DNA from 3 places in the Pseudomonas sp. 4CAES_32.4 genome. Region 2 is predicted to be linked to each of the others. Evidence: predicted binding sites of a transcription regulator. Region 2 holds the regulator's gene; each other region holds the start of a gene.
The links. Region 2 encodes FliA, which starts transcription of late flagellar genes. Its sites were predicted from a motif close to CTAAAGTTTNNNNNNNNNNNGCCGNTAA; they were not measured.
Positions count from the first base shown of each region.

Region 1: AC3Y64_RS22365 (flagellar protein MotY) is a predicted target of FliA. The motif match lies at 1,088-1,115, and genes of this name have one in related genera.
Region 3: AC3Y64_RS23905 (methyl-accepting chemotaxis protein) is a predicted target of FliA. The motif match lies at 955-982, and genes of this name have one in related genera.

Region 1 covers NZ_CM176882.1:4,985,783-4,988,045, forward strand. Annotated here, with positions in the region: gene AC3Y64_RS22365 (flagellar protein MotY) at 113-1,021, opposite strand; gene pyrC (dihydroorotase) at 1,182-2,228, shown strand; gene rnt (ribonuclease T) at 2,225-2,263, shown strand, end outside.
Region 2 covers NZ_CM176882.1:1,739,703-1,741,965, forward strand. Annotated here, with positions in the region: gene fleN (flagellar synthesis regulator FleN) at 1-768, shown strand, start outside; gene fliA (RNA polymerase sigma factor FliA) at 765-1,505, shown strand; gene AC3Y64_RS07865 (chemotaxis response regulator CheY) at 1,672-2,043, shown strand; gene AC3Y64_RS07870 (protein phosphatase CheZ) at 2,062-2,263, shown strand, end outside.
Region 3 covers NZ_CM176882.1:5,313,541-5,315,803, reverse strand. Annotated here, with positions in the region: gene clpB (ATP-dependent chaperone ClpB) at 1-176, shown strand, start outside; tRNA gene AC3Y64_RS23925 (tRNA-Asn) at 474-549, shown strand; tRNA gene AC3Y64_RS23920 (tRNA-Pro) at 559-635, shown strand; tRNA gene AC3Y64_RS23915 (tRNA-Lys) at 641-716, shown strand; tRNA gene AC3Y64_RS23910 (tRNA-Pro) at 814-890, shown strand; gene AC3Y64_RS23905 (methyl-accepting chemotaxis protein) at 1,055-2,263, shown strand, end outside.

The DNA of each region.
Region 1 (2,263 bases), 3.0 Mb from region 2:
TTCTACGGAAAGCCGAGGAGTCTACCGCCCAAACGCGATAATTTACAGAGGCGCGACAGCTTAAGACGACAAAGCGACAGAATCTGTCGAGAGCGCGACGATGACCGGCGGGTCAGGAAGTCGCTGCGGTGCTGGCTGGCGTACTCGCTTGCGGCGCCGGAGCCACTGTCGGCGCCACACGCGCCAGTTTGACATTGACCCGACGGTTCTTCGCGCGATTGGCCGCATTGGTGTTCGGCACGATCGGATACTGCTCGCCGTGGAACCGCACGGTGATCTGCGATTCCTGAATGCCATTGGCCTTGAAGAAGTCGACCACCGCCAGCGCCCGGCGGCGCGACAGTTCCCGATTGGTCAGGCGATTACCGCTGTTGTCCGAGTGGCCGTCGAGCTCGATGTGATTGACCGTCGGATCGGCCTTCATGAACTCGAGCATCACTTGCAACCTGGCTTTGGCGGCGGAATCCAGGTCAACGCCTTCGCCAGGGAAGCCGATCTGCGACTGTTTGATCTGGTCGAAATTCTGCGGCAGCAATTTCGCCACACAGGTTTGATAGTCGTTGAACGCCTTGCTGAACTTGACTGGCAACAGACGCACTTCCGACACCCTTCCGTCGCCAGACGCACGCCGCACCACCGGGCTGCGACCGTCGAGCAGGCCACTGATCAAGCCGCCGGCCTGGGATTGCGAGCTATTGAAGAGCACATTGCCGCTGCCGATTCTGACGCTGCCCAGGTTGATATCGCCGCGCCCCGGCTGCCAGGGCGCCGCCGCTGCCAGCAACGTCGCCGAGCCGCCGCCGAGCATCGCGTTGTAAGCGTTCAGACGAAATATCGCCTGCTCGCCGGCCTTGCGCACGAACTCACCCGAGCCGAAATCGGTGATCGGCTGGGTCAGACGACATTCGAACTTGTCGCCGGCGACCGTCCACTCAATGTTCTCCAGACGGGTCTGGTACGTGAGCGCCATCGCGGGGAGGCTGGCAAACACACTGAGCAAGGCTAAATAACGCTGGCGCACGGGAGGCTCCATTGGCTTCTGAAACACAAAGACCGATTCACACTATGTTTACGGCATACCTACGGGATATCGGAAGCTTCCCGCAAAACTTGATAGCGAGTGCCTGCAAGAGTCTTTTCCGGTAGCATTCGCCTCAGTTTGACCCGCCTGGAATCCCCTCATGTCCGACCGCCTGACCCTGCTGCGTCCCGACGACTGGCACATTCATCTTCGCGATGGTGCCGTGTTGACCAATACCGTTGCCGATGTTGCGCGCACTTTTGGCCGCGCCATCATCATGCCCAACCTGGTACCGCCGGTGCGCAACGCCGCTGAAGCCGATGGCTATCGCCAGCGGATTCTCGCTGCCCGCCCGGCCGGCAGTCGCTTTGAGCCGCTGATGGTGCTGTACCTCACCGACCGCACCCAGCCCGAAGAAATTCGTGAGGCCAAGGCCAGCGGTTTCGTGTACGCCGCCAAGCTGTACCCGGCTGGCGCGACCACCAACTCCGACTCTGGCGTGACCAGCATCGACAAGATTCTGCCGGCGATCGAAGCCATGGCCGAAGTCGGCATGCCGCTGTTGATCCACGGTGAAGTCACCCGCGGCGACGTCGATGTGTTCGACCGCGAAAAGATTTTCATCGATGAGCACATGCGTCGTGTGGTCGAGCGCTTCCCGACGCTGAAAGTGGTGTTCGAACACATCACCACCGGCGACGCCGTGCAGTTCGTCAACGAGGCTTCGGCCAACGTTGGCGCGACCATCACCGCGCATCACCTGCTCTACAACCGCAACCACATGCTGGTGGGCGGGATTCGGCCGCACTTCTACTGCCTGCCGATCCTCAAGCGCAATACGCACCAGGAAGCCCTGCTCGACGCCGCCACCAGTGGCAGTGCGAAGTTCTTCCTTGGCACCGACTCGGCGCCGCACGCTCAGCACGCCAAGGAAGCCGCTTGCGGCTGTGCCGGCTGCTACACCGCGTACGCCGCCATCGAGATGTACGCCGAAGCCTTCGAACAGCGTAACGCGCTGGACAAACTCGAAGCCTTTGCCAGCCTCAACGGCCCGCGTTTCTACGGCCTGCCGGCGAACACCGATCGCATTACTTTGGTTCGTGAAGAATGGACTGCCCCGACCAGCCTGCCGTTTGGCGAGCTGACCGTTATCCCGCTGCGCGCCGGTGAAAAACTGCGCTGGCGCCTGCTGGAGGAACACGCGTGAGTGAAGACCATTTCGACGACGAACTGGACGGTCAA
Region 2 (2,263 bases):
ACTAACGTGTCAGTGAACTTGTCCCTGGCGCTGGCAGAGCTTGGCCGTCGGGTCATGCTGCTGGACGCGGATCTGGGGCTGGCGAACGTCGACGTTCTGCTGGGGCTAACCCCGAAACGCACACTGGCTGACGTCATCGAAGGCCGTTGCGAATTGCGCGACGTGCTGTTGCAGGGGCCGGGCGGTATCCGCATCGTGCCGGCTGCTTCCGGCACCCAGAGCATGGTCCACCTGAGCCCGGCGCAACACGCCGGTCTGATTCAGGCGTTCAGCGACATCGGCGACAATCTCGACGTACTGGTGATCGACACCGCTGCGGGTATTGGTGACTCGGTAGTCAGTTTTGTGCGCGCAGCGCAGGAAGTGTTGCTGGTGGTCTGCGATGAGCCGACCTCGATCACTGACGCCTACGCGCTGATCAAGCTGCTCAACCGCGATTACGGCATGAACCGCTTCCGCGTCCTCGCCAACATGGCGCAGAGCCCGCAGGAAGGGCGCAACCTGTTCGCCAAGTTGACCAAGGTCACGGATCGCTTCCTCGACGTCGCCCTACAATACGTTGGCGCCGTGCCTTACGACGAAAGCGTGCGTAAAGCGGTGCAGAAGCAGCGTGCAGTCTACGAAGCCTTCCCGCGCTCCAAGTGCGCGCTGGCGTTCAAAGCCATTGCACAGAAGGTCGACACCTGGCCGCTGCCCGCCAACCCGCGCGGCCATCTTGAGTTTTTCGTCGAGCGCCTCGTGCAGCAAACGGCAGGGCCTGTCATATGACCGCTAGCGGTATGAATTACTACAAAAAGTCGGCACGCGATGCTCAATACGAGCTGATCGAGCGTTACGCGCCGCTGGTCAAACGCATTGCCTATCACTTGCTGGCACGGTTGCCGGCGAGCGTGCAGGTCGAAGATCTGATCCAGGCCGGGATGATCGGCCTGCTCGAAGTCTCGACCAAATATGACGCCAGCAAAGGCGCCAGTTTCGAAACGTACGCGGGCATTCGAATCCGCGGCGCGATGCTCGACGAAGTGCGCAAAGGGGATTGGGCGCCACGTTCGGTTCACCGCAATACCCGTATGGTCAGTGACGCAATTCGCTCAATTGAAGCTAAAACCGGCCGTGACGCTAAAGATCACGAGGTTGCAGCCGAACTCCAATTGAGTCTCGACGATTACTACGGGATTTTGAATGACACCTTGGGCAGCCGCCTCTTCAGTTTCGACGACCTGTTGCAGGACGGCGAACACGAAGGGCTGCACGAGGATGGCGCGAGTGCTCATCTTGAGCCGTCACGCGATCTGGAAGATGAACGCTTCCAGGCGGCGCTGGCGGACGCGATTGCCAATTTGCCGGAGCGTGAGCGACTGGTGTTGGCGCTGTACTACGACGAAGAGCTGAACCTCAAGGAAATCGGTGAAGTCCTTGGCGTCAGTGAATCGCGGGTCAGCCAGTTACACAGCCAGTGCGCGGCCCGTTTGCGGGGGCGTTTGGGGGAGTGGCGAGCGCGCTGAAGGCAGTGTGGGGACACTGCGAACGAGGCTGGTGCGGTGATGAACGGCACCGGTCTTGCTCTGTTGTGCTCCAGACAGTCTTCGAGTGCTGCGCCGATTGATTGAAGTGGCGCGTCCAGGTGCTGGGCGCGTTTAAGACTGCTTGGAGGTCGAATTGAACAAAGACATGAAAATCCTCATCGTTGATGACTTCTCAACGATGCGGCGGATCATCAAGAACCTGCTGCGTGATCTTGGGTTCACCAACACCGTCGAGGCTGACGATGGCACTACCGCCATTCCAGTGCTCAACAGCGGAAGCATCGACTTTCTGGTAACGGACTGGAACATGCCGGGCATGACCGGTATCGACCTGCTGCGTCACGTGCGTGCCGATGAAAAACTCAAGCACCTGCCGGTATTGATGGTGACTGCAGAAGCCAAGCGCGAGCAGATCATCGAAGCCGCTCAGGCCGGTGTGAACGGCTACGTAGTCAAACCTTTCACGGCTCAGGCGCTGAAAGACAAAATCGAGAAGATTTTCGAACGCATCGGCTGATGAACGCGCGGGGGAGCTATGGAGCATAAAGAATCTTCACAGGGCGATTTCGAATCGACCCTGAAAAAACACGCGGTCGAACTGGTCGAGAGCCTTGAAAAAGGCAGGTTCGGCGACGCTGTGCAACTGATCCATGAGCTCAATCAGACCCGTGACCGCGGCCTGTATCAGGAAGTGGGCAAGCTCACACGCGAACTGCACAGTGCGATCGTCAATTTCC
Region 3 (2,263 bases), 2.7 Mb from region 2:
CGATGGACAAGCTGATCGCGGTTGGTTACGACCCGGTGTATGGCGCGCGTCCTTTGAAACGGGCCATCCAGCGCTGGATCGAAAACCCGCTGGCGCAACTGATCCTTTCGGGTCACTTCATGCCAGGCGACACGGCGACCGGGGCTGTCGAGAACGACGAAATCGTTTTCAACTAAGCCCAAACGCCAATGAAAATTGGAAGGCCCCACCTTGTGGGGCCTTTTTTTTCGTTAGGCTGTTGAACTCAAAGGAAAAGGCTTGTAAAGTGCGCCCCGCAGTCAGTCGCCAAGACGGTCTCAGCTCACTGAGTTGAAATCTGAAATAAGTTGCAAATCATTAACTTGAAAGCAATTTAGGGGGTTGACAGAGGTGTTCTAGGTTGTAGAATAGCGCGCCTCAGACACACGAACGCAGCGATGCGAACGAGTGACTGGAAGCAGTAAGTTTCACCGTTGTAAATTGAAATATGTAGTTCCGTGATAGCTCAGTCGGTAGAGCAAATGACTGTTAATCATTGGGTCCCAGGTTCGAGTCCTGGTCACGGAGCCAATTTCAAGCCGGGGTATAGCGCAGTCCGGTAGCGCGCCTGCTTTGGGAGCAGGATGTCAGGAGTTCGAATCCCCTTACCCCGACCATTTTTGGGTCGTTAGCTCAGTTGGTAGAGCAGTTGGCTTTTAACCAATTGGTCGTAGGTTCGAATCCCACACGACCCACCATTTTTGAAACCAGTTAACGCTGGGATCGAATCTTAAGATCAGAGGCCAAAAGCGCTGATCGAAGAAGGCGATCTTTGAAAGGTCGCCTTTTTTTTACCGGGGTATAGCGCAGTCCGGTAGCGCGCCTGCTTTGGGAGCAGGATGTCAGGAGTTCGAATCCCCTTACCCCGACCATATTAAAAATCCTCGTATCGAAAGATACGGGGATTTTTTTTGTCCGACAAAAACCCATTTCCCCTTCAAGTCGTCATACAACCTGCCGATAGCCCGCTAACACGAGGGGACTGCCATGGCTTCGCCCCTTGAATCTGGCCAATACAAGAATAAGGGCGTGCGTCATGTTGCTTCGTCAGTTGAATATTGCTCCCCGGGCTGCCCTGGGATTCGCCCTGATCGCGGTGTTGGTCGCTTTGCTCGGCGTGTTTGCGCTCGGGCAGATGTCGAGCATCCGCGACAGTGAGGTCGCGGTCGAAAATCAGTGGTTGCCGAGTATTCGTGGCGGCGACGAGATCCGCGAGATCATGCTACGTATCCGCACCATCTCGCTGCGCATGGCGCTGGATCAGGATCCGAACAACATCGCCACCTACCGCAGCCAGATGGACACCCGCGACAAAGAGCTGAGCGAGAAAATCGCCACCTACGACAAACTGGTCACCACCCCGGAAGGCCAGCAGCTCTACGACCAGTTCAAAAAAACTTTCGCGGCCTATCGCAGCGGTATCGCTCAATCCTTCACCCTCGCCGAGCAAGGCAAGCGAGATGAGCTGACCAAATTGTTGCTGGTCGACATGAAAACCGTCGTCGATGGTTCCGGCAAGCAACTCAATGACCTGGCGGACCTGTTCACCAAACAGGTGGCCGCTGAAAGCCAGAAATCCGCCGATCATTACCAGACGTCGCGCACCATCGTCAGCCTGTTCATTGCATTGGCGGCATTGGCCACGGTGGCGTTGGCGATGTTGCTGACGCGCAGTATCGTTCGTCCGCTGAGCAGCGCAGTGAGCGCCGCTGAAAGCGTGGCGCAGGGCGATCTGACCCGCCCAATCGAAACCCATGGCAACGATGAAGTCAGCCGCTTGCTCAAGGCCCTGGCGACCATGCAGCAGAATTTGCGGGAAACGCTGCAAGGCATCAGCGCCTCGGCCACGCAACTGACCACCGCCGCCGACGAACTCAACGCGGTGACGCTCGACAGCACGCAGGGCCTGCAACAGCAGAACAACGAAATCGAACAAGCGGCCACCGCCGTCAACGAGATGACCACGGCGGTGGAAGAGGTTGCACGCAATGCGGTATCGACCTCGGACGCCACGCGGCAGTCCAGCGAGTCAGCGCATGTGGGTCAGGAACGCGTCAGCGAAACCGCCAGTGCCATCAGCGCGCTGAGCAATGATGTGCAGCACACCGGCGAACTGGTGCAGTCACTGGCGAACCAGTCGCAGGACATTGGCAAAGTACTCGATGTGATCCGCGCGATTGCCGAGCAGACCAACCTGCTGGCACTCAACGCGGCGATCGAAGCGGCGCGGGCGGGGGAGAGCGGC